Regions from separate parts of the Chitinophaga pendula genome, predicted to be linked through region 2. Evidence: riboswitches for the same ligand, from Rfam matches in the RefSeq annotation. Region 2 holds a riboswitch; each other region holds the start of a gene.

Evidence for each region. Region 2 has a riboswitch for cobalamin ahead of KTO58_RS17025 (ribonucleoside-diphosphate reductase small subunit). Riboswitches for the same ligand answer to the same signal wherever they lie in the genome.
Region 1: another riboswitch for cobalamin. It lies ahead of metE (5-methyltetrahydropteroyltriglutamate--homocysteine S-methyltransferase); the one in region 2 lies ahead of KTO58_RS17025 (ribonucleoside-diphosphate reductase small subunit).
Region 3: another riboswitch for cobalamin. It lies ahead of metE (5-methyltetrahydropteroyltriglutamate--homocysteine S-methyltransferase); the one in region 2 lies ahead of KTO58_RS17025 (ribonucleoside-diphosphate reductase small subunit).
Region 4: another riboswitch for cobalamin. It lies ahead of KTO58_RS21955 (TonB-dependent receptor); the one in region 2 lies ahead of KTO58_RS17025 (ribonucleoside-diphosphate reductase small subunit).

Annotation. Positions count from the first base shown of each region.
Region 1 covers NZ_CP077769.1:3,365,922-3,370,266, forward strand. Annotated here, with positions in the region: gene metE (5-methyltetrahydropteroyltriglutamate--homocysteine S-methyltransferase) at 1-2,115, opposite strand, end outside; cobalamin riboswitch at 2,267-2,458, opposite strand; gene KTO58_RS11705 (Lrp/AsnC family transcriptional regulator) at 2,612-3,073, shown strand; gene KTO58_RS11710 (endo alpha-1,4 polygalactosaminidase) at 3,493-4,345, shown strand, end outside.
Region 2 covers NZ_CP077769.1:4,740,673-4,745,017, reverse strand. Annotated here, with positions in the region: gene KTO58_RS17030 (ribonucleoside-diphosphate reductase subunit alpha) at 1-1,172, opposite strand, end outside; gene KTO58_RS17025 (ribonucleoside-diphosphate reductase small subunit) at 1,246-2,217, opposite strand; cobalamin riboswitch at 2,353-2,581, opposite strand; gene KTO58_RS17020 (ABC transporter ATP-binding protein) at 2,956-3,597, shown strand; gene KTO58_RS17015 (hypothetical protein) at 3,614-4,345, shown strand, end outside.
Region 3 covers NZ_CP077769.1:629,904-634,248, reverse strand. Annotated here, with positions in the region: gene KTO58_RS02545 (MotA/TolQ/ExbB proton channel family protein) at 1-324, opposite strand, end outside; gene pepT (peptidase T) at 431-1,678, opposite strand; cobalamin riboswitch at 1,814-2,010, shown strand; gene metE (5-methyltetrahydropteroyltriglutamate--homocysteine S-methyltransferase) at 2,170-4,345, shown strand, end outside.
Region 4 covers NZ_CP077769.1:5,926,614-5,930,958, forward strand. Annotated here, with positions in the region: gene KTO58_RS21945 (tetratricopeptide repeat protein) at 1-562, shown strand, start outside; gene KTO58_RS21950 (DUF6580 family putative transport protein) at 742-1,335, shown strand; cobalamin riboswitch at 1,370-1,579, shown strand; gene KTO58_RS21955 (TonB-dependent receptor) at 1,695-3,701, shown strand; gene KTO58_RS21960 (YncE family protein) at 3,714-4,345, shown strand, end outside.

The DNA of each region.
Region 1 (4,345 bases), 1.4 Mb from region 2:
ACGAGGTGAGTGGATATCGTAAACACCTGGTCCGATTTCGTTCGGATACTCGAAATGGGCAAACGCCTGCAAAAGTTCCATTTGCGAGCGGGATGTTTCGATGGTGATAACATCGGCATCCATAGCTGCGATATGTTCAATAATATCATTGAACTCGCTGTAGCACATATGGGTGTGGATCTGTGTCTTGTCTTCTACTCCACTGGCGGTAATACGGAATGAGCCTACCGCCCAGTCGAGGTAATGCGGGCGTTTTGCTTTGCGCAGAGGTAAACCTTCGCGAATCGCCGCTTCATCGATCTGAATAATACCGATACCTGCTTTTTCCAGTGCAACTACTTCATCACGGATAGCAAGCGCTATCTGTTTGGTAGTTGCTTCACGTGGCTGGTCATCACGTACAAAAGACCACTGTAGGATGGTTACGGGACCAGTCAGCATGCCTTTCATTGGCTTATCTGTTTGCGCTGCGGCAAAAGTGCTCCAACGTACGGTCATATCATTTGGACGGCTAACGTCGCCAAATATAACAGGAGGCTTTACGCAGCGGCTACCATAACTTTGAACCCAACCATTTTTGGTAAACAGGAATCCATCCAACTGTTCTCCAAAGTACTCCACCATGTCATTGCGCTCGAATTCTCCGTGTACCAGTACATCCAGACCTATTTCTTCCTGCCAGCGAATGGTGTCGATAGTCGCCTGTTCGATAGCCTTTTCATATTGTTCGGTAGTAAGATCTCCCTTTTTGAATTTAGCACGAAGTTGACGGATATCGTCTGTTTGCGGGAATGAACCGATGGTTGTAGTGGGGAATGCCGGCAGGTTGAAGCGCTCACGGTGCAGCTGCTGACGAACCGGGAATGCACTTTTACGGGAAGCATCGGCAGCAGTAATAGCAGCTACGCGATCTTTCACTGCTTGTTTGTGTACCTTGCCAGATGAACGTCTGCTACCGATAGCTTTTTTATTTGCATCAAGCAAAGCCGCATTTCCGGTAACAATTTGTTTTAATTCGCTCACCTCTGTCAGCTTCTGTTTTGCAAAAGCCATCCAGTTCTTGATCTCAGCATCAAGAGTATTCTCCAAGTCGAGATCGATCGGGCTATGGAGCAACGAACAGGAAGGGGCAATGATCACCCTATCCTCACCAAGTTGCTCAATTGCCTTATTGATAAACCCTAAAGATTTTTCGTAGTCGTTCTTCCAGACATTACGGCCGTCAATAACGCCGAGCGATAACTGAAGGCCCCCCGGGATCAATACCAGTAATTCCTCCAGTTGCTCAGGAGCACGTACGAGATCTATATGCAGCGCATTAACCGGAAGGCTAACGGCCAGTTGGGTATTATCTAATAGTGCATCGAAATAAGTGGCTACCAATAATTTAACCCCACTTACCTGGGCAGCAATTTCACGATATGCGTACTCAAATGCTTCTTTATCTTTTTTGGAAAGGTCAAGCACCAGGCTAGGCTCGTCCAACTGTATCCATTCTGCGCCCTGTTCTTTCAGGCGGTTAATGATAGCGACATAAACCGGAACGATTTTTTTGATCAGATCAATACGTTCAAAACCTTGTTCTTTTTCTTTTCCAAACAGCAAATAACTTACCGGACCTACCAATACAGGTTTAGCCTTCTGTCCCACTTGTTTTTTAGCGTCTTGGTATGTGGTAAAAATATTGTCATTGAAAATTCGGAATTCCTGGTTAGCCTTGAATTCTGGTACGATATAATGATAGTTGGTGTCCAGCCATTTAGTCATTTCCATTGCAGTGATGTCCAGACCATCTTTCTGGTAGCCACGTGCCATTGCAAAGTAAAGATCGATTTGGCTGTTGGCTTTTACCTGGGAAAGTACGGGAGCGTAGCGCTCAGGGATAACACCTAACATCAGGCTGGTGTCCAGTACCTGGTCATAAAAGCTGAAATCATTGCAGGGGATCAGGTCGATACCCGCATCGAGTTGGGTTTGCCAGTTTTCCTCTCTAATCTTGCGTGCAGAGTCTTTTAATTCGTTCAGGTCAATCTTGCCTGCCCAATACTGTTCGTTTGCTTTTTTAAGTTGTCTTTGGCTACCAATCCGCGGATAGCCCAGGTTTTGCGTAAGCATTTTCCTTGAAAATTTAGTTAAAACAATTACAGTTGTCTTTACAAACCTCACAATGCTTTGCAGGGGAAAGGCATATGATAGCCTGTCAGAGCACAGATATGTGGCCGACAGACACCATCAAAATGAGACCTTTGCTTCATTACGCGAAAGCATCGTCCTTCCAGTATGGGCAGGTCTCCTGACTTGTAACATCTTCTCCGTCCTTCCCATCTGTAATGACAAACAGTGGACATACATGGAAAAAACCTTTTTCGTTACTTACAGTTGCGCGACAGTCCGTGATTTTCACACGGTTCCCTTTTAATACTGATTCTCATCAGCAACCTATTCTGGTCGATAAAGTATGAAAAGAACTAAAATCGGAGCAAATCTACAAATAAACACCTCTCATCCTAAAAAGTGACATAAATTCAGAATAAAAAACTACTTTTATAAAAAATAAAGGAAATAAACCTTTCCAAGTGGAGTATTTTATGCCAAAAAAGAAAATTATTTTATGGAGCAATTAGATGATACAGATAAACATCTACTTAAATTACTCAGTGAAAATTCTACTATCACCGTCAAAGAGTTGGCAGCAAAAGTCAATCTTTCTGCTTCACCAGTATTCGAACGGGTAAAAAAGCTGGAAGCTGGTGGGTATATAAAAAAATATATAGCCTTGGTTGATGCCGAAAAACTCGGCTATGGATTAATCGTTTTTTGTAATATCCGCCTCAAACATCATGACAAAAGCATCGGAAGCCAGTTTGTTGCCGACATTATGCGGTTACAGGAGGTTACTGAGTGTTACAATATATCCGGCGACTATGACTTTTTATTGAAGGTTTATGCCAGGGACATGAAACATTACCAGGATTTTGTATTCAATAAATTGGGGTCAGTAAAGAGCATCGGGAGCACGCATAGTACTTTTGTAATGTGCGAAAACAAAAACACGCACAATATAAATCTTTGATACGTTACTCCAGACCCAAATAACGTAGAGGGTATACAAGTAGCAGTCGATTTTAGCACGACTGCTGCTTGTATTTTGAATGTACTCAATACTTTATTACATACATCAGCCAAAGCCGTTATCATCCTAGATGCGTAAAAACATAAGGTGCCCTGGATAAGGAAACCACCAACGCAGCTTCCCCGGCATTTCCCTCCACATCTTCGAACAACAGACTTTCCTTCGCCGTTTACTATTTTTAAATCGGAGCGGAAGATCTTTTCAAATTTTAGCACTTTTTTCATAGTGCTATTTAGGGGGATATACCTACAAGCCAGTATTGACTTTGTTATAAAGTTGTTAAATAAGTCTCATATGAATACTGACTTACAATATGCCAATGCCACCTCCGTTTATCAGCAGTAATTAAATTTCAGATAATGATTGTTAGGAAAAAGATGATATTAGTATGCAGCCTAGCTGTACTTGCGGCCTCATGTAGCAAAGGACAAGACAACGAAGAAATTATTAATCCAACTGATAGCACAACACTTCCGGGAGGGAAAACCACCTGGTGGAAGCCAACTGCCGGCATAAGTTTCGATTGGGTATTAGATGACGTTAATTCTAATAATACTTTTTCCGGTACTGTGGTGGATGTTGATGCATTCACAACCAGTCCTGCCACGGTAGCCTCCCTGCATGCCAAAGGACATAAGGTAATTGCTTATCTATCTGTAGGTACCTTGGAAAACGACAGGAATGATGCGTCCTTACTTCCTGCGGAAGTTATCGGTAAACGATACGATCAGTGGCCAAAAGAAAGATGGCTTGACATCCGGCAGATCGATAAGTTAAAACCATGGTTAAATTCAAGATTTAATATGATCATTCAGAAAGGGTTTGATGGCATTGAGCCAGACAACCTGGACGGCTTTGCAACAGTGACAGGATTTTCACTTACAGAGTCGGATGCACGGAAATATATGGACTACCTGATCACTACAGCCCATGCAAACGGCCTATCCATCGGACAAAAGAACGTAGCAGACCTGAGTGCAGACTATTCGTCCAAATTCGATTGGGCATTAACAGAAGATGCATTTCAACAAGGTTGGCAAGAACGTATGACACCATATGCAAGATTGAACAAACCCGTGTTCGCCGTCGAATATACCGACAATACCAGTCAACAAAAATTTGAAACCACTTTTTGTCCGCAAGCTGCGAAATTAGGATTTACTGCTATTCTTAAACATCGAAACCTGGATACGTGGGTGGACAAATGTAAAT
Region 2 (4,345 bases):
AACCAAAGGTCTTGTGCTTTTACAGTTTTGCGTGCGCGGCCTTCCTGTTCGTATTGTGCATAGAGTTTCTCAAATTCTGCACCCCATGTTTCGTGCAGTCCTGGTGCTTCGTGTGGACAGAACAGGGACCATTCGCCATTGGATTCTACTCTCTGCATAAACAGATCGGGTACCCATAAGGCGAAGAAGAGATCGCGTGCACGCATTTCTTCTTTACCGTGGTTTTTACGGAGGTCGAGGAATTCGAACACGTCTGCATGCCAGGGTTCGAGGTAGATGGCAAAAGCACCTTTACGTTTACCACCACCCTGGTCTACATAGCGGGCGGTGTCATTAAATACACGCAGCATGGGAATGATACCATTGGAGGTACCGTTGGTGCCGCTGATATAGGAACCGGTGGCCCGGATGTTGTGAATGCTTAAGCCGATACCGCCAGCGCTTTGAGATATCTTGGCTGTTTGTTTGAGGGTATCGTAGATACCTTCGATGCTATCATCCTTCATGGTGAGGAGGAAGCAGGACGACATCTGTGGTTTAGGTGTGCCGGCGTTAAAGAGGGTGGGGGTCGCATGCGTGAACCAGCGTTCGCTCATGAGATTGTAAGTTTTGATAGCAGCATCAATATCATCTTTATGGATACCTACGGCTACGCGCATGAACATGTGCTGAGGGCGTTCTGCTACTTTACCATCTAATTTGAGGAGGTAGGAACGTTCCAGGGTTTTGAAGCCAAAGTAGTCGAAAGCGAAATCACGATCGTAGATGATGTTAGAGTCCAGTATTTCCGCATTTTTACGGATCACTTCGTATACATCGTCTGATAACAGCGCTGCTGGTTTATTTATCTTCGGATCGATGTAGTCATACAGTTTTTTCATGGTCTTAGAGAAAGACTTCACTGTATTTTTATGCAAGTTACTTACTGCAATGCGGGAGGCCAGCAATGCATAGTCCGGATGTTTGGTTGTGAGGGAGGCGGCTGTTTCTGCAGCCAGGTTGTCCAGTTCTGTGGTCGTTACGCCATCATATAAACCCTGAATCACTTTCTTGGCCACGTCTATTGCGTCTACATATTCCGCATTAAAGCCATAGCACAGCTTTTCTATGCGGGCGGTGATCTTATCAAATTTCACCGCTTCTTTTCTTCCGTCTCTTTTGATTACGAACATGGGAAGTGAATTTATTAGGTTAGTAATTAAGTATATGGAATCCGGAAGGTATTTATTCCGGGCAGGATATATATTAGAAGTCTTCTTCCAGGCTGAAGGTCTGGGTTTCTTTATTCCCCATTACACCCGCTTTCTGGTAGTCGCCCACACGTTTTTCGAAGAAGTTGGTTTTACCCTGGAGTGAGATCATCTCCATGAAATCGAATGGATTGGAAGCGTTAAATATTTTATCGTATCCCAGTTCTTTGAGCCATCTGTCAGCAACGAATTCGATGTACTGTTGCATGAGCCGGCTATTCATACCGATAAGGTCTACGGGTAGTGCATCTGTAATAAATTCTTTTTCGATGTTCACGGCATCCATGATGATGGCATGTACGGCTTCCTGGGTCAATTTATTTTCGAGCATGCTGTACAGGAGGCACGCAAATTCGCAATGGAGACCTTCATCACGGCTGATGAGTTCGTTGGAGAATGTCAGCCCTGGCATTAATCCTCTCTTTTTAAGCCAGAAGATGGAGCAGAAGCTACCGCTAAAGAAGATACCCTCTACGGCGGCGAAGGCGACGAGGCGTTCGGCAAAATTGCCATTTTCGATCCAGCGCAGTGCCCACTCAGCTTTTTTCTTTACAGCAGGTACGGTATCGATGGCATGGAACAGTCTATCTTTTTCTGCAGGATCTTTCACATAGGTATCGATCAGCAGGGCGTAAGTTTCGGAGTGTATGTTCTCCATCATGATCTGGAAACCGTAGAAGCAGCGCGCTTCCGGTATTTGTACTTCGCTCATGAAGTTGACGGCGAGGTTTTCATTTACGATACCGTCGCTAGCTGCAAAAAAAGCAAGTACATGTGATATGAAGTGGCGTTCGCCATCGTTGAGGTTCGCCCAATCTTTCAGATCTCCGCTCAGGTCAATCTCTTCCGCTGTCCAGAAACTGGCCTCGTGACGTTTATATGTTTCCCAAATTTTAGGGTAATTAATTGGCAACAACACAAAACGGTCTTTATTCTCTTTCAACAAGATTTCATTCTCGTAATTCATATGCAGCGATTTTAAATATTTGAATTCTTTTTCCTGTCCCTATTGTTGGCGGATCCTGGAGACACGAAGGCTGACAACTATCTTGTGGGAGAGAGCAGTGTCACTTTCGCCAATACCCTGATACGCGAAGGTTTTGACAAATATGTTGCGTTGGCAGGTATGCTGGCTTTCCGTTATTACAACTTTCCCCTTTTCAAGATAGAAAACGGTGATTTTCAGGTAATATCAGGTTGAATTTGCGGCTTCAACCTCTTCCTGGTATATGGAAGTGGATCACAGTAGCGCGTCTGCCCGTGATTTTCACACGGTTCCCCCCATTAATCCCGGGTTTGCGCGCCCGGGAACCAATGCAACAAAGTCAAGAACTGCTACAAATGTACAGACCTGCGATTGCGTGAGCAGATTTAATTGCTCACAGCCTGTGGAAAAATGATGTAGGTAAAAATAGAACAATCCGGAAGATGTGCAGGGGTGGGCATTTCGTGTCAAGATACCCTACAGCGGTTGAAGATTATTAGAAATATTACTATTTTATTACTTGTTTTCGGAATGGTATATTAATTGTAAATGTTGTTAATTAAATTAATACATTAATAGTTCAGACCTATATTTATGTCATATTTTTTAAATATACGTGTCGTTTTGACGAGTGGAAATATTTTTAATAAGGGTTGCTGAGACCGGCTTGTTTTTTTGGACTTCCGGCTTTTCAGGTTTTCGGAATCTTAGACAAATTTTATGTCAGCTATTTTATTAAAGGATATAAAAAAATATTACGGGGATACACTTGCCTTGGATATAGGGCATTTATCACTGGATGAGGGCATCTATTGGGTACAGGGGGGGAATGGCGCCGGTAAGACTACCTGGTTGAAGGTGATGGCAGGTTTGCTTTCCTTCCGGGGGGAGATCCTCTTACAAGGAGCCGTGAGTAGCCTTCATCATCCGGTTGCTTACCGGCGGAAGGTCAACTATGGAGAGGCGGAGCCGTTGTATCCAGGGTTTCTGACGGGCAGGGAGTTATTACGGTTGTACCTGAGTACCAAGGGTGGAGATGCTGACCGCATTCTGGAATTGGGGGCGGCGATGGGGGTAAATGATTTTTTGTTACGCCCGGTCAGTACGTATTCCAGTGGTATGTTAAAAAAGTTGTCCTTATTACTAAGTTTTACGGGAGTTCCTTCGTTGATATTATTGGATGAGCCGTTGATCACGCTAGACGTACAGACGATCCCATTATTATATGATATGATCAGGGAGTGGCGTGAGGAGTATGGTGTCACTTTTTGTATTACTTCTCATCAGGTGATTGCGGAAACGGAGTTTGCTGTAAATGGAACGCTCCTGGTGGAGAACCGTCAGGTGCGGATAATCGGATGAGAAAAAAATGAAAGGTATGTTTGAGTCATTTCGTTTGTTGAGTAAGATATTTACAAGTCGTTTCTATATTACGAATACCGGCTTTTTTCTGCTGCTGTTCTACCTGTTATTTGGGGTGGTGGAAGGTGGACAACTATTGCAATATCACGTGGGGTTAATGAAAGGATTTCTGCAGCACCGGGGCTTTTTGTTGGTGGTATTGGGATTATGGTTGTTGTATAACGGAAAGTGTCTGTATTTTATATTAAAGACGATACAGACACCTGGGTATGGTTTTCTCTATCCTGTGATAGGGTCTTTGTCAAGATGGCGAAGATATATACTCTGGTGTTCAATACAGATCACTATTTACTTTCCGGTACTTGTTTATGCCGGAATTTCAGCAGGGGTGGCCGCAAAGATGGGATTGTCGGGTACTGCGTTCTTATTGTTGCTATTCAATATACTGATGTGTATACTACCGGTGGCGATATACGATAGAAAACTGTGGCGTCCCGAGTTGGCTGATTTTACCGGTCATTTTCAGCAATGGTTAAACCGGCGTTGGGTAAGGCCATTTTCGCTGTATTACATATTTGAGTTACTGACGAATCATACCCGGATGTTGCTGAGTACAAAAGTATTTTCAGGTGCTATATTATTGTTGACCTTTATGTTAATGCGCACAACGGTTTATGATGATCGGGTAGTGCTGTGTGGTGTATTGTTGAGTTGCATCATTCATACGGGCGTGATATTTTATCACCGT
Region 3 (4,345 bases), 3.6 Mb from region 2:
GCGGGCGATGGCACCGGAGGTATTTTTAGCGAGGGAGCGGGCACCTTGTATATTGCCGGTGGTGATATGATCCCGGATCATCGGCATGAAGTTGTCTTCCAGTTTACCTGCTTTGGCGATAGCGAGGTAACGCTCTACAAAAACGTATACTGCTGCCAGGGAGAGTACAGCTAATGGTATCATCAGCACACCACCTTTCGAAAGCATATCCAGCAGTTTCATTTCCTGGGCAGCGCCGGTAGCAGCAGTGGCTGCATGTGCTACAGTGTCTGCTTTTGGCGCCAGCAGAGTATCCTGCAGTAAAGTAACAAGTCCTAAGAGCATGAATAAAATTTTAACCCTGCAAAAGTATTAATTTCAGAAGCAATAATAGGGTAAGGTACTAATAAAATAGTTAAAGTTTAAACGCAATAACCAGCAATTCTAGTACTTAGCTATGCTCTTCCCATATTTGTGCCAGATAGACGATGGTCTGCACGGCTTTTTGCATGTCCTGTATGCTTACATACTCATGCTTGCTGTGCAAGGCCATTTCCCCTGTGAATATATTCGGACAGGGCAAGCCCAGGAAAGAAAGCCGGGCGCCATCTGTACCACCGCGGATGATCATCTTGAGCGGTGCCACACCAGCTCTTTTCATAGCCTCAGCAGCATAGACGGTCACTTGCGGATGCTTATCCAGTACCTCTTTCATATTACGGTATTGTTCTGTTACCTGGAAAGTAGCGATAGCGGTAGGATACTTGCTCATAACATGTTCCATAAGGCGACGAAGGTAAAACTCATGTCCCTCCAGTTCCGGTGTGGTGAAATCACGGATGATAAAGTCGATCTCGGCTTTTTCAACTATTCCCTGTATACGTACGGGATGAATGAATCCCTGGCGGTTTTCTGTCGTCTCGGGAGACAGTATCTCTTTCGGCAACGCATCTACGATCTCCGACGCTATTTTGATGGCACTTACCAGCTTACCTTTGGCGGATCCCGGATGTGCACTTACCCCTTTTATAGTGATCTTTACGGCATCAGCGGAAAAGTTCTCATCTTCCACTGATCCCCGCTCACCTCCATCCATCGTATAGCCGAAAGAAGCACCCAATCGCTGCATATCCACTTTGTCCACGCCTCTTCCGATCTCTTCATCGGGGGTAAAGAGGATGCGGATCGCGCCATGTTTGATCTCGGGGTGCTGCAGCAGGAAGTGGGCAGCATCCATGATCTCTGCCACGCCTGCCTTGTCATCGGCACCCAGCAGCGTAGTACCACTCGCAGTGATGATATCATCTCCTTTGCGGGAAGCCAGGTAAGGATGTTCGGCTGCACGGATCACCTGTGTGTCGTCATCCGGCAGGATAATATCCGTACCATCGTACTGATGATGGATGATCGGTTTTACATCCTTTCCGCTGCAATCGCTGGAGGTATCGACATGCGAACAGAAACAGATCACAGGTACGGTTTTGTCGGTATTCGCGGGGATGGTAGCATAGACATATCCGTATTCATCCAATACCGCATCTTCGATCCCCATTTCCCGTAGTTCCTGTACTAGCAGGCGGGACAGCTCCTTTTGTTTTTCTGTGCTGGGATAGGTATGGCTCAGCGGATCCGATTCGGTATCTATCTGTACATAGCGGATAAACCGGTCCACTACGGTATATTGGTAATCTGTAAACATTTTACAAACCTAAGGATTTTTTTTGCTGTGCTATCTATCTGCCAGGCGCTAAAGAAAGAGATAACAAAAACAGACAGATAGGACGTGGTACCGGATATTACGCGCTTAAATCCTATATTTGTAATGGTTCTTTACACACTCAATGCTGTTTGCGGTTTCCGGTCTGTGACCGGGATTAAAAAGGAACCGTGTGAAAATCACGGGCTGACGCGCAACTGTAAGTAACCTTTGAAAAAGGTTATGACCAACGATACCCATTATCCCTGTTAGGGATGAGAAGGGTGGTCATAGCCGTTACAAGCCAGGAGACTTGCCGTAAACAAATTGATGTATGCTTCGCGGAAAAAAAGCATTATTCAGGCAATTGGCAGTACTTCCCCCCACAGGCATCGTGTGCCTGTTACTGTTCCATTCCTTTATCCTGCCAGCTCCCTTCGGCAAGTGTACGCGTAGTAATACCGGTATTTTTCACTTAAAACAACCGTACCCGTATGTTAACAAACGTACCAGGCTACCCGCGTATCGGTAGCGGCAGGGAACTAAAAAAAGCCAACGAGGCTTATTGGGCGGGCACAGCTTCCCTCGAAAAACTACAACTTACTGCCCGTCAGCTCCGCCGCCAGAATTGGGAGGCGATGCAGCAGGCCGGTATTGACCTCATCCCTTCCAACGATTTTTCTTACTACGATCAGGTGCTCGATATGTGTCTGATGACGGGTACAATCCCTGCCAGGTTCAAGCCATTACTGGAGCGGCTGGCCAGTCCCCAAAGCCTGGAGCTGTATTTCGCGATGGCCAGGGGCTATCAGAAAAACGGGCTCGACATTACCGCCATGGAGATGACAAAATGGTTTGATACCAACTATCACTATCTGGTCCCCGAATTCGATACTACCCAGCAATACCGGCTGTTAAGCCATAAATGTGTAGAGGAGTTCCGCGAAGCGAAAAGCCTCGGTATCCACACTAAACCGGTAATCATTGGCCCCCTGACATTCCTGTTGCTTGGTAAGATCAAGGATCACTCCCTGCACCTACATAGTTTGCTGGAGCAGTTACTACCAGTATACCTGCAGCTGCTGACCGCACTACAGGAAGCTGGCGCTACCTGGATACAGATCGATGAGCCTTACCTCGCGATGGATCTCAACCCGGCTATACATCAGCTGTATATCAATACTTACAACCGTATCCACCAGGCTATACCTGGTCTGCAACTGTTGATCGCCACCTATTTTGATGCCTTGGGCGACAACCTGGCAACGGCGCTGCAACTACCGGTACAGGCCCTGCATATTGACCTGGTACGCGCACCTCAACAGCTGACCACAGTATTACAACAGCTGCCGGCTGGTATGCAACTGTCGCTGGGTGTGGTAGATGGCCGTAACATATGGAAAAATGATTATCAGCTATCACTCGCATTGATCAACGAAGCTGTGCAAGCAATCGGCCAGGATCGTGTATGGATCAGCAGCGCTTGCTCCTTACTCCATACTCCCTACGATCTGGATTTGGAACAAGACGAACAGGTATTGACAAGGGAGATCAAACACTGGATGGCATTTGCAAAACAGAAGCTGCATGAGATCGCTGACCTGGCACAGATTGCTACCGGCAACAACACCTCGCTGGCGGCTAATATGGCAGCGATGCAAGCAAAGCAGCATTCTCCGCTGATCCACAAACCTGCAGTAAAAGCGCGGGTAGCAGCACTGGACGAATCGCATGCTACCCGTAAGAGCCCATTCCATGTAAGGCAGGAATCGCAGGAAGTAGCCTTTCAATTGCCGCTGTTCCCCACCACAACCATCGGTTCTTTCCCGCAGACGGCAGAGATCCGTCAGCTACGTGCACAGCTGAAAAAAGGCACTATCTCTTCCGAAGAATATCATCAGCGGATCAAAGCAGCGATCGCCGAGACCGTGAAATGGCAGGAAAGCCTGCACCTGGATGTACTGGTGCATGGCGAATTTGAGCGTAATGATATGGTGGAATATTTCGGCGAGCAGCTGGAAGGTTTTGTATTCACCCAAAACGGATGGGTACAGAGCTACGGCAGCCGTTGTGTAAAACCACCCATTATTTACGGCGATGTGCAACGTACACATCCGATGACAGTAGCCTGGAGCAGCTATGCCCAATCGCTCACCAAAAAGCCCATGAAGGGAATGCTGACAGGGCCTGTCACCATCCTGCAATGGTCTTTCGTACGCAATGACCAACCCCGTGCAGATACAACTTTCCAGATAGCACTGGCTATCCGCGATGAAGTTTCTGATCTCGAAAAAGCCGGTATTAGAGTGATACAGGTAGATGAACCTGCTGTAAGAGAAGGCTTACCATTAAGAAGAGCCAATTGGGATGCCTATCTGCAATGGGCAGTACAGGCATTCCGTATTGCTGTTTGTAGCGTACTGGATGATACACAGATCCATACTCACATGTGTTATGCTGAGTTCAATGACATCATTGACAGCATCGCTGCAATGGATGCGGATGTTATCACGATCGAGACCTCCCGCTCTCAGATGGAACTGCTGGAAGCATTCGCCCGCTTCAAGTATCCTAACGAGATCGGCCCTGGCGTATATGATATCCACTCTCCCCGTGTACCAACAGTAGAAGAAATGTCCAGCTTACTACAGAAAGCCAGCACACTGCTGC
Region 4 (4,345 bases), 1.2 Mb from region 2:
CTGGTGGGAAGCAACCATCGTACTCTTACTGGCAGTGATCTGCCTCGTCACCCACTTCCTGTTCGGCCCCATGCGCCTCGTTCAAGAAGCCGTAGAAGCCGGCGACATCGACCGCGCTACCGCCCTCATGAACAAAGTAGCATTCCCCAAACTACTCTACAAACCCATCCGCTCCGTATACTACTTCATGCAGAGCAACATGGCCATGTATAATAAAGACCTCGACAAAGCCGAAGCCACTATCCGCCAAAGCATCAAGTCCGGTAGCCCCATGAAAGAATACGAAGGCATGCAATACTTCCAGCTAGGTACCATCGCCTATCAGAAAAATGACCTCAAAGGCGCCGACCAAAACCTGAAAAAAGCCGTGCGAATGGGCCTCCCCGATAAAGAAAATACCGCCGCAGCATTGCTCACACTGGCCTCCATCGCCATGAGCCGCCGCGACTTCAAAACAGCAAAAGACTTCTTCCGCCGCGCTAAAGCACAAAAACCAACCACAGAACAACTCGTAAGCCAAATAAAAGAAATGGATAAGTACATCTCCCGTATGCCGGGTTGATGACCTTCATATATCATTGATAATGAAAGGCTGAAGGACACATATCCTCCAGCCTTTCGCTTTATAAGAAAGAGTTTCGATAAAAAAATGTAGGTTTGCGCTCACATTAAGCCTGCTGACAATAGTATTGTTACACTAATAATCAGACTTAATCCAACCAAACTACCTAAATATCTGATATGTCTATCAAGAACCTAAATCCAAGATTTAGTATCCTGATGCTGTTCATCCTGGCAGCCGGCGTCCTCCGCGTACTAAATGGCGGACAACTCACTCCATTCTCTAATATCACCCCCATCGGTGCAATGGCCCTCTTCGGCGGCGCCTACTTCTCCGATAAATGGAAATCATACATCCTCCCCTTGCTCACCCTCTTCGTCAGCGACGTTCTCATGATGGAACTGTTCTACAAAGAACACATGCAAGGCCTCCTCTATAGCGGATGGATATGGACATACCTTAGCTTCGCCGCTATGGTCCTCGTAGGACAACTGATCATCCGCAAAGTGAACGCTACCAACGTACTCGTCGCAGCTGTCGCCGCCGTAGTAGCCCACTGGATCATCGCCGATATCGGCCCATTCCTCTATGGCATCGATATCACCACCGGCCAGCCTTTCCCAAAAAATGCTGCCGGACTGGCCAAGTGCCTCGCACTCGCCATCCCTTACATGAAAAATATGCTCATCGGTAACCTCGTGTACAGCATCCTCTTCTTCGGAGGTTTCGAACTCGTACAACGTAGCTACCCCGCTGCAGCAGCTCATTCATAAACAATAACAAACCGGCGGCTCGCTGCCGGTATCTTAACACATACCAATACCTGGTGATCCCGGCCCTCAACAAACCTGGATCTTAAAAGGGAATCCGGTGCAAATCCGGAGCTATCCCCGTAGCTGTAATACTGCTCCGCCCGTAAGCGGAAGTGAATGCCAATAAAGTCACTGCTCCTCAAAAAGTGGGAAGACGGCCTTCAAAACAGTAAGCCAGAAGACCTGCCAGATATCAATCACTTTCAGCGCTTTCGGGTGAAAAGCAACGATAGCCCCGGTTACGCCCCCCAGCGTACCCCGATTGGCACGTACTTTCCCCTCCCCGTAGCGCTGTCTGTCAATACCAAAAAATGCGCTACGTGAAACGTTTGCTTACAGCATGTTGCTACTACTCACTTCTCATCGCCTGCCTAATACCGCAGTCGCTGACTGCTCAAAATACCCCTAACGATACCTCCCGGCACCTCCGGGAAATCAATGTCAACGCCAAATACCTGCTGGACAACACCAGCTCCCCTACCCCCGCACAAACACTCGACATCGAACAACTCAAAAAACTAACCGCTACCTCCGTCGCTGATGCCATCAAGTCATTCTCCGGCGTTCAAATAAAAGATTATGGCGGCATAGGCGGCCTCAAAACCGTCAACGTCCGCAGCCTCGGCAGCAACCACGTCGGCGTATTCTACGATGGCATCCAAGTAGGCAACCCACAAAATGGAAGCATCGACCTGGGCAAATTCTCCCTCGACAACCTCGAAATGATCACCCTCTTCAATGGCCAAAGCAATGACATCTTCCTCCCCGCCCGCAACTTCTCCGCCGCCAGCACCCTCTACCTCAAACCCATCAAACCCTCCTTCGCAAAAGGCGAAAACATACATGGCAAAGCTACCTTCAAAACCGGCTCCTTCGGCCTCCTGAACCCCGGCCTCCTCTGGCAGCAAAAAATAAATGACCGCATCTCCGCCTCCATCAGCACCGAATGGATCAACGCCAACGGTCGCTATAAATTCAAAAGAGATGAAGCGGATAAAACACCCCTCACCCGCACCAACGCCGATATCAACGCCTTCCGCGTAGAAGCCGCCGTCAACGGCAATATGAAAGATAGCAGCGATTGGTCCCTCCGCTTGTATCACTACCAGTCCGAACGCGGACTACCGGGCTATATCCTCGTCGATAACTTCGACCACCGACAAAGACAGGAAGACCGCAACATCTTCATCCAGGCACACTACAAAAAAACATTCCACCCCAAATACAGCCTCCTGGTCAACGCCAAATTCGCTAACGACTATATGCGATACACCGACCCGGATGTACTCAACACCGCCAAATTCCAGGACAACAGGTATACCCAACAGGAACTATACCTCTCCCTGGCCAACAAATACAGCATCAAATCCTGGTGGGACCTATCCCTCAGCGGAGACTTCATCTACAACTATGTAAAAGGCTCCCAGGTAGGATTCGCATTCCCAACCCGCTACACCGGGTACGGCGCCCTCGCCACCGCCATCAAACTACCACAACTCGAACTGCAAGCCAATCTCCTCGGTACCGCCGTCAGCGAATCCGTGAAGTTCGGCACCGCAGCTCCCAACAAACAAATACTCACACCCGCAATATCGATCGCCTATCAACCTCTGAAACACGAAGAGTTCTACATAAGGGCCTTCTATAAAGACATCTTCCGGATGCCCACCCTCAACGATCTCTACTACCTCCTGATAGGAAACGCCAAGCTGAAACCAGAATATACCAAACAATACAACCTGGGCCTCACCTGGAGAAAAATGACCACCAGCGCCCTTAAAAACTTCTCCATCCAGGTAGATGCATACTACAACAACGTCACCGACAAAATAGTCGCCATCCCCACCGCCAACATGTTCCGCTGGACCATGATCAACCTGGGCAAAGTAGATATCAAAGGCGTCGACATTACACAAAAAAACGATTGGCAACTACCAGCTACCATCACCCTCCATACAGATATCAATTACACCTGGCAGCACGCCAGAGAACTCTCTTTCGGCATCAACAACCCAATCCCCGTCCCATACATGCCCACACATAGCGGCGCTGTAAACCTCGGACTGGAATGGCGCACCTGGGAACTGACCTACCGATTCAACTACGTCGGCGACCGGTTTGCCGACTTCGCAGACCCGCCGAAAAATTATATGCCCGCGTGGTATACTTCAGATATAGTAGCCGCTTACAATCTCCGTACCCGCAAATTCAAAGACATCCGGTTCACCGCAGAACTCAACAACATCCTGAACAAGTACTACGATGTCGCCTACAACTACCCGATGCCAGGTCGCAATTTCCGCTTCATGGCATCATTCTCATTTTAAAAATTGAACAGTATGAATAACAATTCTATTAAACAACACGCAAAACTGCTCAGCCTCTTCACCGCCGCAGCACTTTTCGTCACCGCTTGTAGTAAAAAAGATGCCCCCATCCCGGAACCTCCCGTAGTAGATGAAGGCATATACATCCTCAATGAAGGCAACATGGGTACCAACAGTGCTACCCTCGATTACTTCGACTTCAAACAACAAAGACTTAGCTTCAACATCTTCACCGCCGCAAACCCCAACAAAACAGACTCACTCAATAACAGACTGGGTAACAAACTGGGCGACGTAGGACAGGACGTAAAGGTTTACGGCAGCAAAATGTATATCGTCGTAAACAATAGTAACAAAGTAGAAGTAGTAGATGCCAAAACAGTAAAATCTATCAAAACCATCTATCTGCCCAAAAAACAACCACGCTACGTAGCTTTCTATAAAGACAAAGCCTTCGTAAACGCATACGATGGCACCGTAACCGTAATTGATACCGGCAACCTCTCCATCGTAAAAAGTATCAAAGTCGGTAAAACCCCCGAAGGCATGACCGTAGTAGGTGATAAACTCTACGTAGCCAACGCCGGCTGGCAGGATGTCGTATACGCTCCCCCCGGCACCGTTGGCCAGTACGACTCCACACT